Regions from separate parts of the Actinomadura sp. NPDC047616 genome, predicted to be linked through region 1. Evidence: riboswitches for the same ligand, from Rfam matches in the RefSeq annotation. Region 1 holds a riboswitch; the other holds the start of a gene.
What was found. A riboswitch is a leader RNA that binds a small molecule or an ion and turns the genes downstream of it on or off. The one in region 1 is predicted to bind cyclic di-AMP.
Positions count from the first base shown of each region.

Region 1 (7,570 bases):
CAACCAGACCGGCACCACGCCGATCAACCCGACGCCGGTCGTGGGCGTGCTGGGCGTGCACGACGACGTGCGGCGCCGCGTCGGCATCGCGTTCAGCAGCGAGGGCGCCACGCTGGCGCTGCTGGGCCAGACCCGCGAGGAGTTCGGCGGCTCGGAGTGGGCGCACGTCGTCTACGGGCACCTGGGCGGTCTGCCGCCCAAGGTCGACCTGCCCGCGGAGGTCGCGCTGGCCTCGGTGCTGGTCGCGGCGGCCCGTGAGGGCCTGCTGTCGGCGGCGCACGACCTGTCCGACGGCGGCCTGTCGCAGGCGCTGGTGGAGTCGTGCCTGCGCGGCGGCCTGGGCGCCCAGATCACGCTGCCCGGCGACCCGTTCGTGTCGCTGTTCAGCGAGTCGGTGGCCCGCGCCGTGGTGGCCGTCCGTCCGGGCTCCGAGGGCCGCCTGGCGGCGCTGTGCGAGGCCGCCGGGGTCCCGGTCACCCAGCTCGGCGTCACGGGCGGCGATTCGCTCCACATCTCCGCGCGGGGGGCCGACGGGCAGCCGCAGGAGCTGTTCTCCATCCCGCTCGCCGAACTGCGCGAGACGCACGAGCACATCGTCCCCAGCTACGCCAACGACTGACCGTCACACCCGAGAAGGCCGCCGGCCCGCCGCGAGCGGACGGCGGCCTTCGCCGTCTCTTGTGCTCGGAACGTCCGTCCGGCGGCGGGTTGTTGCGGTTACCTTGCTTCGGGGTGGAGCAGGGTCTCGGCGATCTGCTGAACGCGGGCCCGCGTGATCCCCGAGCGCTGCTCGACCGCCAACGGGTGGTCGGTGGGTTCCAGCTCGATGGACGGGCGTTCGCCGACCGGGCGGGTGTGCAGGTTGGTCCTGAGATTGATCGTCGTGGGGGAGTAGAGCGTCAGTTCCGTGGACAGCCAGCCGAAGTAGGCGGGCTCGCCCTCCCTGCCCGGGGTGTCCCAGAGCTTCAGGGCGCGGGTGAAGTTGTCCTGGCTGAGCGACACCCAGACGCCCCAGCTGAAGATCTCGCCGCTGTCGACCACGGGGATCTCGATCAGCCCGTGGACGAAGAACGCCTGACCTTTGATCACACAGGTGTCGGAGGTCAGCTCGCTGGCGGGGTCGGCCGCGAACTCGGGGGCCCAGTAGTCCGGGGCCGGTGCGGCGAAGGCCATCGGCAGTTCGTCGTGGTGCCGTCCGCAGTGCGAACAGTGGAACCCCATGTGAGTGGACAGGCCGGGCTCCCCTAGAACACCGAGATGTGGACGTGGTCGTAGTGGTTGGCGGTGACGCCGCCGCGGTTCTCCATGGTGCGCCAGCCGGGGCTGCGCATGTCGTAGATGCGCTGCCGCCAGATCACGTACTTGATGCCCAGGCGGTTGGCGTTGGCGACGGCGTACTCGGCCGTGCGGTCGCCGAGGGACTTGCCGCTCGACGACGGCATCGTGCCGCCGGTGCTGACCATGAAGTCGCAGGCGCGCCCGGTGGCGTGGTCCTGCGGGTCGCCGGTCATCCGCACGCAGCCGATGATCGGGAACGGGCCGAACTCGATGTCGATGGTGTTCTTGACCTTCAGCATGCGGGGGGTGACCCCGCCCATCCCGGAGCTGGGGGACTCGGGCTTGAACTTCTTGATCATCGCCTGGACCTTGCGCTTCTGCGAGCGCAGTTCCGCGATGTCCTTCTCCAGCTCGTCGACCTTCTTCTGGTACTCCTCGCGCGCCTTCTTCTGCTCGGTCACCAGCTGCTCGATCTGGCGCACCTTGGCGGCCTGGTTGGACGCCACGTGGCTGGCCAGGCTGGCGTTGTTGAGCACGTTGTCGGGGTCGTCGCTGGCCAGCACCGCCACGGCCGGGTCGGTGGTGCCCGTCATGTACTGGGAGGCGGCCATCTGCGCCACCAGGGTGCGCGCGCCGTCGAGGTCCCGCTGGAGCAGGCGCTGCTTCTGCTGGGCCTTCTGGATGCCGTACTGGGCGTCCTTGAGCTTGGCCAGGTCGCCGCCGTACGCCTTGTCGAGCTGGGCGATCTGCCTGTTCAGCTTGCTCATCCGGCCGGTGTCACCCGGGTCCGCCTGGGCGGGCGCCGTGCCCGCCGACGTCACCAAGACGGCCGCCGCGGCGACGGCGAGAGCCAAGACGGGGCGCCGCGTCCGCGCGGCATGACGGGGGCGGGTGGAGCTCGGGCTCTCCACGTCGTCTCCTCTCCTGTGACGCCTACCGGGTTAGCTGACGGGTTCGGGCCGGGAGTCCGCCCTATCGCGGCGGGGCCGCGAATTCACCCCGGTGCCGACGTGACCTGGCTGGCCGCCCGGCGTTTGGGTCCCCGGTTCCCGTGCCGTAGTACGGCCGCGGGATTCGGCTGGCTCGGCCAGCCTGCCGATCGGTTTGCGATCATGCCCACCCCAGTGGGCGAAGGCTACTGTAAGGAACCGGTCGGTTCTTGGCCAAGATTAGACCCAAGGGAAACCTGGGATGGCCGGGACTGCGAGACAAGACGGACCGCCGCCCCGCAGCGTAGCGCGTCGGCGGCACGCGCAGCGGGACCCCTGCCCGGGCGGGCAGGGGTCCCAAGCCGCGGTACTGCGACGGTCAAGCGGTGCCCTTGTAGAGCAGCCGGTTGGGCGTGCCGCTCGGGATGCGCTTGAGGCGGCTCTTGGTGGAGTTGTCGTTCAGCCACTTCTGCACGGTCGGGAACGTGGCGCCGCGGTGCGACTGCAGGTACAGCGCCGCCGCCCCGGCGACGTGCGGGGACGCCATGGACGTGCCGGACAGCGACGCCGTGCCGCCGCCGGGCCACGTCGACTTGATGCCGTAGCCGGGCGCGAAGATGTCCACGCAGGACCCGTAGTTGGAGAAGGTGGCGCGGTTGTCGTAGATGGTGGTCGCGCCGACCGCCTGCACCCAGCCGGCGCTGGCCGGGGAGGTGTTGCAGGCGTTCTGGTTCTCGTTGCCCGCCGCGACGGCGACGAAGACGCCCGACTTGGACAGGTTCGTCATGGCGGTGTTGAGCGCGGTGGACTTGGGGCCGCCCAGGGACAGGTTGGCGACCGCGGGCTTGACGGCGTTCTTCCGCGTCCAGTCGACGGCGGCGATGACGTCGGACAGCTCGCCGAAGCCCTCGCAGTCCAGCACGCGCAGCGACCGCAGGTTGACCTTCTTGGCCACCCCGTAGGTCTTGGACCCGATCGTGCCCGCCACGTGGGTGCCGTGCCCGTTGCAGTCCCAGCCGTCGGAGAAGGCCGGGGCCTTCCAGACCGACTTGGCGCGGCCCTCGAACTGCGGGTGCGACCAGGCGATCCCGGTGTCGATGACGTAGGCGTTCACGCCGCTGCCGGTGTTCTTGTAGTAATAGGACTTCGACAGCGGCAGCTTGCGCTGGTCGATGCGGTCCAGGCCCCACGTGGGGGAGTTCTGCGTGGTGCTGGCCCGGTAGATCTGGTCCTGCTCGATCGCGACGACGTTGCGGTTGCGGCGCAGCTTGTCCAGCTGCGCGGCGCTGAGCTTGGCGGCGAAGCCGTTGAGCGCGCCCCCGAACCGCTGGACCGACCCCGCGTTCACCTGGCCGGCGGTGGTGGCCGCCGAGGTGCCGTCCTTGAGCGTGACGATGTACTTGCCCGGAACGGGGGTGCCCTGCGCGGCCGTGACCTGAACCCGGACGGGATCGGGGACGGCGGCCAGGGAGAGCGGCGCGGCGACGACGACCAGACCGGCCGTGACCGCACCGGTGACGAGAAATCTTCGTGGGGGGACAGGGCGCACCGGGTCTCCTTTGCCTGCGACGCGCCCGTGGCCCCCGTGGCCAAGATCGGGGCGCGTCGACAAGCCGGTACTTTATTGGAGAACGCCCTGTAATTCACCGAAAAAACCGGTAATTAGGCTGAAACTGGTCAGCCGGTGCGCACGGCGATTTTCCTGCTCTCACCCCCGGGCGAGACGGGCGTGATAGGTCGCCTTACCGCTCGGGCTCGTCCACACGTACTGCAACGTGCCGTCCTGCTGCCGGGTGATCTGCACGTTTCCGCTGGTGCACGGCTTGGCGATGGTCAGCGCCATGCGCAGCGTCCGGTTGGTGCCCTGCGTCAGCGTCAGCGTCCCCGAGCAGCGTTCCCGCGGGTAGAAGGCGCGGGCGGACGTCGCCCCGGCCTCGAAGTTCACCTCGATCGGGAACTGCGCTCCGCGCGACGCGTTGATCGCCGTTCCCCGCCAGGCGCCCGCGAACGCCGGCGGAATCGCGGTGACCGGACGGTCGTCGGCGGCGCGGGCCGCCGGATCGGCCCGCTGCGGGTCCTCCGCCGAGTCGCCGCGGAACTGCGGCCACAGCACCAGCGCGATGATCGCGATGCCCACCAGCACGCCGATGACCAGCGACAGCGCCACGCCCAGCACATGGTTGCTCGGACGCGGCAGCGACCGCCCTCCCGGCAGCCTGGGCAGGCGCGAGGCCAGTGACGGACGCTCCGGCTCGGGCTCCAGCCGCAGGATCGCCGTGGGGTTGTGCTTCGCGTCGTGCTGGTCGTCGTCCTGCGGCTCCAGGCCGGGGATCAGGTGGGGCGTGGGCGCGGTCATGTCCGTCGCCGTGTCCTCGACGGACGACGGCGCCGGGATGGCGGCCAGGGGCGGCAGCGCCTGCGTCGCGTCCCCGCCGAAGTCGTCCCGCACCGGCACGTGCACGGCGGCGCCCCCAACAGCACCGAACCCCGCCGGCACCGCCTCAGGCGCCACAGGAGGCGGCGGCTGCACGGCCGCGGGAGGCGGTGGTGGCACGGCCGCAGGGGGCGGTGGTGGCACGGCCGCAGGGGGTGGCGGCTGCACGGCCGTGGGGGCCTCCGTGGGAGGCGGCAGCTGCAGGGGAAGCACCTCAGGCGAGGTGACCACGGACGGCAGGGGCGCGCGCAGCAGCTCCCGCGCCTCGGACACCAGCGAGGGCGGCATCCGGGACGTCAACGTTCCGCTCTCGCCCAGCAGCCGATCGAGGATCTCCGTGGCGGCGGGACGGCTCTCCGGGTCCTTGGCCAGCGCGTCGGCGACCACGTCCCGCAGCGATCCGGGCAGCGCCGACAGGTCCGGGTCGTCGTACACGACCCGCTGCATGACCTCCGACGGCGAGCCCTCCCCGAACGGCGACGCGCCCGAGGCCGCGAACAGCAGCGTGACGGCCCAGGCGAACACGTCCGCGGCCGGTCCGATGCCGATGCCGCTGAGCTGCTCGGGCGCCTTGTACGCAGGATCGTCGCTGACCCGGCCGGTCGGCGTCGCGCACACCGCCTCCAGCGCGCGGGTCACGCCCAGGTCCGTCACCATCGGGCCGTCCCGGCCCAGCAGCACGTTGCGCGGCTTGAGGTCGTGGTGCGCCGCCCCGGCCCGGTGCGCCGCCGCGACCGCGATCATGATGCCCGCGGCCAGCCGCTCCATCACCGCGCCGGCGCGCGGCCCCTCCTCCTCGACCAGCTGCTGCAGCGACGGGCCGTCCACGAACTCGCCGACCACGAACGGGCGGTCGCCCTCGACGTCGGCGTCCAGGATCGCCGCGGTGCACGGGCCCGTCACCCGCCGCGCCGGCGCCAGCGCGCCGGTGAACCGCGACCGGGCCGCCGGCTCCCCGCTCAGCCGCAGGTGCAGCAGCTTCACCGCGACGGAGCGCCCGGCCGCGTCCCGGCCGAGGAACACCGTGCCCTGCTCGCCCACGCCCAGCCGGCCGATGATCTCGTGGCCGCCGATTCGTCGCGGATCACCGGGCTGCAGGGGCAGCGCCTCGGCCATCTTGCGAACCTCCGTGTCGTCGCGCCGGGCCTCGCCCCGGCATGCCCCCCGTCTCCTGCTCCGTCCGCCGTCCGGGGCGCCGCCCCGGTCCGCGCCCCCGCGTCCGCCGTGCCGTGATCCGTACCGCCTCGTATCGACAAACCGCCACTCGACAAACCGTCACATTTTTACCGGGTTGCGGGCGTCCGCGGGCCCAAGTCCGCATCGCGGCCCCGGCCGGCGACCCGGTAGCGTCGGTCCCGATGCCGCGACAACAGCTCACCCGGGACGTCCTCGACGAGCAGCGCGCCGCCCTCGGTCTGCCTCCCCACACCGGCGGCGACGACCCCGCCGACCTGCGCCGCGCCGCGCTCGACACCGCGCTGGCCGCGCACGCCGCGGGCGCCGAACCGGCCCGGCCGGTCCTGCGCGGCGCCGTGCGGGAACTGCTCGACCGGCTCGCCGAGCTCGCCCCCGGACGCTCCGTCGAGGTCCGGGTCCCGCCCTACGCCGCCGTGCAGTGCGTCGCCGGGCCGCACCATACCCGGGGAACCCCCCCAAATGTGGTCGAGATGGACGCGCCCACCTTGATCGCCCTGGCCACCGGCAGCCTGACCTGGACGGCCGCCGTCGACTCCGGCCGCGTCCGGGCCAGCGGCCCCCGCGCCGACCTGTCCGGTCTCCTCCCGCTCCCCGAATGAGCCTTCAGGGCCGCGGCTCGGCGAACGGGAACTCGCGCTCGACGCACTGCCGCCGGGCCACGTCGTCGGGGTAACGGCCCTCGTCGGCGCACTCGGCGGCCTTGGTCAGCAGGAAGAAGACCGCCACCCCGCCGATCGCCAGCGTCAGCGTCGAGCACACCACGCCCGCCACGGCCGTCGCCCGCCGCCCCCCACGGGCCGCCGCGATGATCCCGAGCACCATCCCGACCAGCGCCATCGGCACCCCGAGCCCGCACAGCACCAGCGCGGGCAGCCCGGCGATCCCGAGCACCAGCGACGCGACGGCCATGCCCCCACGCCCGGACGGCGCGGTCGGCGGCGAGAACGTCTGGTAGCCCGGCATCGTCATCTGCGCTTCCTCCCCCGGTGTCGACCACCAGATTTCCGCGCCCACCCCTCCCCACGCCGCCCCGACAGGTAAAGGTCGGTTAAGGAGATGTGCTGATGGGAGCAGGGGAGTTGGGCATCTAGACTGTCTGGGTGCCTCTCGGTGATGGACGTCTGAGCCACGACATCGATCCCCTCGACCGCTCCCCCCAGGACGCCTGCGGGGTGTTCGGTGTCTGGGTGCGCCCGGATTCGGCGGCCCGTGCGGAGGTGAGCAAGCTCGCCTACTACGGGCTGTACGCGCTGCAGCACCGCGGGCAGGAGTCGGCCGGCATCGCGGTCAGCGACGGGTCGCGGATCGTGGTGTTCAAGGACATGGGCCTGGTGTCGCAGGTCTTCGACGAGTCGGTGCTCAACACGCTGCGCGGCCACATCGCCGTCGGGCACTGCCGTTACTCCACGACGGGCTCGCCGACGTGGGAGAACGCCCAGCCGACGTTCCGGTCCACCGAGGCCGGAGGGCTGGCGCTGGCGCACAACGGCAACCTGATCAACACGCCGGAGCTGGCCGCGCGGCTGGAGCCCGGCGTCCTGACCGCCACCACCGACACCGAGGTGCTGACGGCGCTGCTGGCCACGCACGGCACGCTGGCCGACGGAAGCGACCCGGTCGGCGCGGCCCGGCAGCTCCTGCCGGACGCCCGGGGCGCGTACTCGCTGGTCTTCATGGACGAGCAGACGCTGTACGCCGCGCGCGACCCCGAGGGCGTCCGGCCGCTGGTGCT
Region 1 is NZ_JBEYTB010000001.1:925,969-933,538, forward strand. Features, by position in the region: gene purL (phosphoribosylformylglycinamidine synthase subunit PurL) at 1-619, shown strand, start outside; gene ABZ801_RS04400 (DUF2199 domain-containing protein) at 718-1,221, opposite strand; gene ABZ801_RS04405 (hypothetical protein) at 1,245-2,189, opposite strand; cyclic di-AMP (ydaO/yuaA leader) riboswitch at 2,193-2,368, opposite strand; gene ABZ801_RS04410 (S8 family peptidase) at 2,587-3,756, opposite strand; gene ABZ801_RS04415 (serine/threonine-protein kinase) at 3,916-5,757, opposite strand; gene ABZ801_RS04420 (sterol carrier family protein) at 6,000-6,437, shown strand; gene ABZ801_RS04425 (DUF4190 domain-containing protein) at 6,442-6,807, opposite strand; gene purF (amidophosphoribosyltransferase) at 6,939-7,570, shown strand, end outside.

Region 2 (7,570 bases), on a different contig from region 1:
CGGGCGTCAGGACGATCTGGCGGTGCTGGTGCCCGGGGCCCTCGGCCGCCTCGGCGGCCTCGGTGAGGGCCAGCTCGGCGGCCGCCCGGCCCAGCTCGTGCCGGGGCTGGCGGATCGTGGTCAGCGGGACGGCCGCGGTGGCCGCCAGCTCGATGTCGTCGTAGCCGATCACCGCCACGTCCTCGGGCACCCGCACGCCCTGCCGCACCAGCTCGTTCACCAGCCCCACGGCCAGCAGGTCGTTGGCGCAGAACACGCCGGTCGGCACCGGGTCCAGCGCCAGCAGGCGGCGCGCCGCGGCCCCGCCCTCCTTCGGCGACAGCGACGCCTGCGTCAGCGTGACCGCGGGCTCGTGCCCCGCCCGGGCGAGGGCGCGGGCGGCGCCGTCCAGCCGCTCCTGGCAGGGCTGCGGGTGCGGGTCGCCGGTCACGAACGCCAGCCGCTCGCGGCCCAGGCCGAGCAGGTGCGCGGCGGCGACGGCCCCGCCCGCGACGTGGTCGACCCGCACCGAGCACACGCCCGGACCTGCGTGGTCGAGCAGCACCACCGTCATGCCCGCCGCCCGCAGCCGCACGATGCCGGCCGGGCCGAGCCCCACCGGCGTGATCAGCACCCCCGCGGCGCGCTGCTGCTCCAGCAGTTCCAGGCAGCGGCGCTCCTTGTCGGCGGAGTGGTCGTTGGTCAGCCACAGCGCGTCGTGGCCCGCCGCGTTGAGGGCCTGCTCGGCGCCGCGGGCCACGTCGGTGGCGTACGGGTTGGTCAGGTCCTCCACGACCACGCCGAACGGCCGGGGACGCGGGCCGGGCGGACCGCCGTCCGCGCGGCGCCCGCCCTGGCGCAGCCGCCGGGCGGACTCGTTGCGCACGAAGCCGAGCTCCTCGATGGCCGCGCGGACGCGGTCACGGGTGGCTTCGGCCACGAGGTCTGGCCGGTTTAGGACATTCGAAACGGTCCCAACTGAGACTCCGGCGCGCCTCGCGACTTCCCGAATACTGCTCTGAGGCAAGTCTCTCCTCGTCGACCCCGGACTGGTTTTCGCAGGTTATCGAGTTGTCCGCACCGAACCCCCGCGAAGCCGGTCGCGGACCGTAGTCATAAGAGCACACAACGTGCTTAATCCGCGCTTGACGGGCCGGATCCGGCCGCCTAGCGTTCCGAGCCGAAGCGTGCCTTGAAACGATTCACGATCATCGCCCCCGATGGTATGGGCGAATCGGACGAGGAGGGATGGGTTGACGTGACTGGCGATCATGACCCGTCCCGGACACGACGCGCTCCGCCACGAGCCCGCCACATCATCGTGCGCGCGCCCGAGGCGACGAGGAGCATCCGCGTCCGGTCGGCCTAACGACTGAATCGTTACCCGGGGTTCCCGTTCGGCGCCGAGCAATCGGCCCATCGGCCACCTCCGGCCAAAGCACGCCAGACGGCAAGGCACACCGATGATCTCGGTCCGGCCCCCCGCCCCGGACCCGGCAACCCGACGCGTACAGATCAAGGCCCGCCCGTGCCTGTGCAGCGGACGGCTGCATCCCCGCGGTCATCACCACGGACGAGGGAGGACGGAGTGGAACAGGCCACCATCGCACGTCGTGGCACCGACGACCTGCGCCTCAGCGAAGAGGAGATCAAGCTCCTCGCGCAGATCGCCAGCGGTGTCACCGCGGACGTGGCGGCACGAAAGCTGGAACTGAGCGCCCGGACCCTGCGCCGCCGGCTGCGGACCATCTGCGACCGGCTGGAGGTCAACACGCCCATCGAGGCCGTGGTCTGGGCGGCCCGGCGACAGCTCATCTAGGGGCGCGCCCCCGCACCCGCCCCCCGGCGGGCGGCGGCGCGAAAGCATTCGACCGAGCATCGGCGACCACCGTCCGACCCCGCGCGGCGACGTCGGCGGCCCCTCGGGTAGGTCCCCGTGGGAGACGTCGCCGCGGACGTGGTCCGACGCGGCGGTCGCAGCACGCCCGCACGCGGACCCGTGTGCGCCGGTGACCTCAGGCGACCCGGACCCCGCCCGCGAACGGGCGGCCCGCCATCGGCGCGATCTTCACCACGTCGCCGGTCTGCGGCGCGTGCAGCATCTTGCCGTTGCCGACGTACAGGCCCACGTGGTGCAGGTCGGAGTAGAAGAACACCAGGTCTCCGGGCTGCAGCTGGTCGCGGGAGATGTGCGTGCCGGCGTTCCACTGGCTGCCGGTGTAGTGCGGCAGGCTGACGCCCACCTGCCGGTAGGCCCACATCACCAGGCCGGAGCAGTCGAAGGTGTTGGGCCCCTCCGCGCCCCACACGTACGGCCTGCCGATCTTGGTCATCGCGTACCGCAGCGCCTGGGCGGCCTTGCCGGTGCCGGCCACGGGCAGCTTGGTCAGCTGGGTGGGGTCGCGCTTGACCAGCCTGCCGCGGACCTTCTCGTAGGCCGTGGTGACCTTCTTGCGCTGGCCCTCCAGCTGCGTGCGCAGCTGCTCGACCTGCTCGGCGCGCGCCTCGGCGGACTTGCGCGCCCGCTCGGCCGCCTGCATGGCCTGCATCAGGCCCTGCACCTTGGTGCCGTCCTGGGTGGCGAAGTAGTGCAGCGTGGCGGCCTGGTCGAGCATCGCCTGCGGGTTCTGCGCGGCCAGGAACGAGACCGTGGGGTCGGCGCCGCCCTGCATGTAGCTGGTGGCCGCCAGGCTGCCGACCTTGGCGCGCTCCTCCTCCAGCGCCTTCTGCTGGCGCTTGGCGTTGTCGCCCGCCACCTTGGCGGCGCGCTGCGACTGCTTCAGCTTGACGCGCAGGCCGTTGTACTGCTCGGTGAGCTGCTCCAGCTGGTCGGCGAGCTTGGTCGCCTGCTCGCGCAGCTCCTTGGTGGAGGGCTCGGGGTCGGCCTGCGCGGCGGGGGCGGGCGCGGCCACGACGAGGGAGACGGCGGCGAGCGCGCCGGTCGCCGCGGCGGCCCGGCGGCCGGGGCGGGCGGCGGCGCACGCGGTGACGCGCGCAATGACTACGGCCTGCGCGGCGCGCAGCGGGCGCGAAAGGAACGCGGGGCGCGAGGGCTCCAAGAACTCTCCTCTCCTCGTCCGCCTACCGGGTGAGCTGACGGGTTCGGGCCGGAGCTGCACCTTCCGCGGACGTGCGGAGCGTCCGCACCGTGCGGATTCACCCCAGTCGGCATGGCTCTGGAGTGGTCCCGGAACCGTCCGATCGCGGGTCCCCGGTTCCTGCGGGGCGCCGGCTGCGGCCCGCGGGACTCGGCGGTTCGGCCTCCCGATCACGGGGGTCCGATGTCAGCGCAGGAGACTAACGGAGCGCTCGTCGCCTGCCAACCAGAACATGCGAAATCGCAGGTGACCCGAGGACGCTCGGATGTAACACGGGTGCTCGCGGGCTTGTGCGATCACTTCGCTGTGCGCTATTTCACTTTCTGTCCGCTTGAGGGGACGGTCGGTATCGGACGATGCCGTTCGTGTCTTTCGGTACATCTGCGTCGTCTGTGGCGCCGTGCCGGCGGCCGTGCGTGACGGACCGGCCACGGGAGGCCGCCCGCGGTCCGATAATGTCGCCTGTTTGTGGAAGTCGTGATCAGGCGTGCCCGTACCGCCGACGTGCCGCACATCCGGCGGCTCATCGACGCGTACGCCGGTCCGGGGCGGCGGATGCTCGCCAGGTCCACGGTGACGCTCTATGAGGACGTCCAGGAGTTCTGGGTGGCCGAGGACGTCCGGGCCGCCGCGCCGGGGGACGAGCGACGCCCAGGGGGGCGCGGGGGGCGCGTCGTGGGCTGCGGCGCCCTCCATGTGATGTGGGAGGACCTGGCCGAGGTGCGCTCGGTGGCCGTGGACAAGGAGTACGGGGGCCACGGCATAGGGCACCGGATTGTCGAGCGGCTTCTGGAAACCGCGCGGGAACTGGGAGTGGGAAGGGTGTTCTGCCTTACCTTCGAGGTGGACTTCTTCGCCCGGCACGGCTTCGAGCCGATCCTCGGAACCCCCGTGTCGCGCGAGGTGTACGACGAGCTTCTCCGTTCCTACGACGAAGGCGTGGCAGAGTTCCTGGACCTCGACCGGGTCAAGCCGAATACGTTGGGCAATACCCGGATGTTGCTTCGCCTGGAGGACTGATCGATGAGCGACTCCCCCCACCGCGGACAGCCCTATCCGCGGCAGCCCCCGGGCCCGCCCTACCAAGGCGGACCGTCCTACGGTGCCCCACCCTCCCAGCAGGGCTCACAGTGGCAGCAGCCCCAGCAGCACGGTTCTCCGTGGCAGGGCGGGGGGGCCCCACAGCAGCAATGGCAACAGCAATGGCAGCAGCCGCCCGCCCAGGGATATGACGGCGGCGGCTACGACGCCGCCGCCGCGGACCTTCCCCTGGCGCCGATCCTCCGCAGGGCCGGGGCGCGCCTCATCGACAACGTCCTGGTGGCCGTTTTCGGATTCGCGCTCATCGTTCCCATCAGCGTCGGCATCATCGGCCTGGACACCTCCGGGAGCAAGGCCAGCAGCGAGGGCGGCATCTGGAACTGGCCCATCATCTTCACCCTTTTCGCGGTACTGGCGGTGCTGCCGTTCCTCTATGAGGCGGTCCAGCTCGCCATGTGGGGGCGGACCCTGGGCAAGCGCGTCCTGCACCTGGGGGTGGTACAGGCGCGGCCCGCGGGAGAGCCGCTGACGACGACGCAGGCCGTGTGGCGCGCGGGTGTCATGCACATCGGCTACCAGCTCGGCCTCTTCTTCTTCCTCGCGCTCGCCGTGAAGGTGTGGGACTACTTCGCCTACGGCATGCTGCTGGTCTGTATCGGCACCGTGATGGCCTATCTGTGGGCCATCTGGGACCAGCCGCTGCGCCAGTCCCTGCACGACCGCTTCTCGGGGACGCTCGTCATCGACGAGCGTGGGGAGTACTCCGAGTACTCCGACCAGACGGGCGACTACGCCGACCGGACGGCCGAGTACCCCGGCCACACGGGCTACGAGGGATAGCCCGCAGTGGCGGCGTCCCCTCCCGCACCCGGCGCCGACCCCCTTCCCCCGGCAGAGGGGGAGAGCGCCCCGGAACTCGCCGAACCGGGGCAGCGGCTGGTCGCGCGCATCGTCGACACGCTCGTGGTGGGCCTTCCCGTGGTCATGGTGATCCGGGAAGGCTTCCCCGACCTCGGCATCGAGAAGGTCGCGCCACCGCTCGTGGCCGGGCTGCTGCTCGTGTACGAGTGGATCCAGCTCGCGCTGTGGGGGCGCACCGTGGGCAAGCGCGTCGCGGGCATCGAAGTCGTCCGTGAGGACCCGGGCTGCCCCGCCGTGGACAGGAGACGCCCGGACGTGCTCCGTTCGCTGCTGCGGGCCGCCACGTACTGCCTGCCCATCGCGGTCCGTCCCGTCCCGGTGTTCGGGGCGGTGGCGGGACTGTTCTGGGTGGCGAACGCCGGGGCGATTTACGAGTCGCGGCTGGAGCGGTCCGCACGCCGCAGGGCCCTGCACGACCGTTTCGCGGGGACGGTCGTGGTCAGGCGGCCCGCCGCCGTCGCGGCGGCGGCAGACGCCCAGGAGGCCTGAGCGCTTCGTACTTCGCGCCGTACTTCCGCCTCGTTCTCATACACCTCTCATATGCCCTCATAGAAGGTTGAGGCTCGATAGGAGGCCGGTACGGCTATAGAGGCCGCTTACAGCGGGCGCTTAGCGTCCTTGGTCCCATACGCCGGTCCAAGCGCTTACGCTTACCCGGACCCATACGAGCGGCCGGCCCCTAACGGCCGCGCTTCCCCGGCGCGGCCAAGCCCTACTCCACCCCTTACGCCGTCGGCCCTTCCGCGAGGCGTCTCTTCCCCTGGACGCCCCTTACAACGGCGGCCGTTCCGTGCTCGGAGCCTACGCCGATGGCCTTATGTCGACGGTCTAAGGGTGATGGGCGAGCCCATACGGCCGTGGGAGCTATGAGAACCGGACGGGATCGGCCATGGGGTGTCCATGAGGGCGTATTGTCGGCGGGGTCGCTCAGAGAGGTCAGAACGCGCCGCCCAGATCTCTGTGCGTCGTACACAAGACGGGAGCCCGGATCCGGCTGGGGCGCGCTCACCGGCCGCGCACATCGAGTGCGCCGGCTGTCGCCTTCCGAGCCGCCTGGGACGGCCGGCGTGCGTCAACGGCGAGACAAAGGGTAAAGACTTGCGCACGGCTCAACGCGGGATCGGACCGCGGACGCCCCGGTGATTACTGAGCGTGATCGATATGGCCGAGGCGGTGGTACCGGACATGCCTCCTGGGCTGCCGGTGCCGTATGCTCCGGTCGCGTGCCGAGGTGTAGGTGCACGGTGACGTGGCGCAGGCGGCGGCCCGTAACGATGTCCGTTCCCCGGGTGAAGCGCTCGACGGCGTGACGGGATTGCTTGCTTATCCGCTGTTATCGACGTGGTGTGGCGGCGGTCGACCGGCGGTCGAGCGCCGGAAGTCGGCCCTGCCGCCCGGCGATGGCAAAGGATTTCGCGACGGAGCTCCCGGCCGGAATCTATCGACACGACCGGCCTCCAGAGGCGTCAACGCCGACGTCACAGGGGGTGCGGCCGCCGCGGCATTCCCGCACCGGTGTGGTTAGTGCCGTTACGTCGGGGTTAATGGGGGTGGCGGGGGGCGGTGCCGCCCTCCCCGTTAAGGTGGGCCGGGCCCTCATTTCCGCAGGCGCGGCGGGCCGTCCCGAAAGCCGCCGGCCCGGAAACCCCGCCCAATGCAAGATCGTCCGGGCCGCCGGGCGACGTGATCTCGGTCACGCCGAAATCGTGATCCGGCTCCAGGGGTCGGACAATTCCGCCACCCCCGGCCCTCCCGCGTGCCCGGCCGGCGCGGCGGCTAAGGGCCCCTCGACCCGGTTTCGGTCCTCGTGATTACGAAGAGTTACCGTGGGGCAAGCAAACTTCATCGCGAGTGTTGAATTGTCATCGGCAAGCATCGCGGTATATGTTTGTCAACCGAATGCAGTTTGCTCCAGCTGAAAGGTCTGTCTCCATGGCACAGAAGGTTCAGGTGCTTCTCGTCGACGACCTCGACGGTGGCGAGGCGGACGAGACCGTGCAGTTCTCGATCGATGGCGCCTCGTACGAGATCGATCTCAGTAGCGCCAACGCTAAGAAGCTCCGGGATTCCCTGCAGCCGTTCGTCGAGAAGTCCCGCAAGGCGGGCGGTGTCCGCCGGGGCGGCCGCCGGCAGCGCGGCGCGTCGAGCCGCGAGCGCAGCGCCGAGATCCGCGCGTGGGCCAAGCGCAATGGCATCAAGGTCAATGAGCGCGGCCGCATCCCGCAGAATGTGATCGAGCAGTACGAGGCGGCCAACTGAGCCCGTTCGTCCGTCCGGGCGGGCCACCCTGCTCGGTGAGCTTCGCTCACCTTCGCCGGTGGCCCGTCCTTGGTTTCTCCGGGGGGCGACCCTCGGACCCCCGTTGCGGCTCGCGTAGAACGCTCGCCGCGGGAGGTGCGCGGGGGCACCTGCTCGGTGAGCGGGCGCTCGCCTTCGTGAAGTTCCGCGTGTGGTTTCTCCCGGGGGATGACCCCTGGGGCGCCCGGCTGCGGCACGCACAGAACGCTCAGTGCGAGGACATGCGGTCGCTT
Region 2 is NZ_JBEYTB010000015.1:620-8,189, reverse strand. Features, by position in the region: gene ABZ801_RS30335 (LacI family DNA-binding transcriptional regulator) at 1-1,006, opposite strand, end outside; gene ABZ801_RS30330 (LuxR C-terminal-related transcriptional regulator) at 1,568-1,798, shown strand; gene ABZ801_RS30325 (NlpC/P60 family protein) at 1,995-3,038, opposite strand; cyclic di-AMP (ydaO/yuaA leader) riboswitch at 3,042-3,243, opposite strand; gene ABZ801_RS30320 (amino-acid N-acetyltransferase) at 3,546-4,097, shown strand; gene ABZ801_RS30315 (RDD family protein) at 4,101-4,958, shown strand; gene ABZ801_RS30310 (RDD family protein) at 4,965-5,528, shown strand; gene ABZ801_RS30305 (Lsr2 family protein) at 6,972-7,298, shown strand.
Region 2: another riboswitch for cyclic di-AMP. It lies ahead of ABZ801_RS30325 (NlpC/P60 family protein); the one in region 1 lies ahead of ABZ801_RS04405 (hypothetical protein).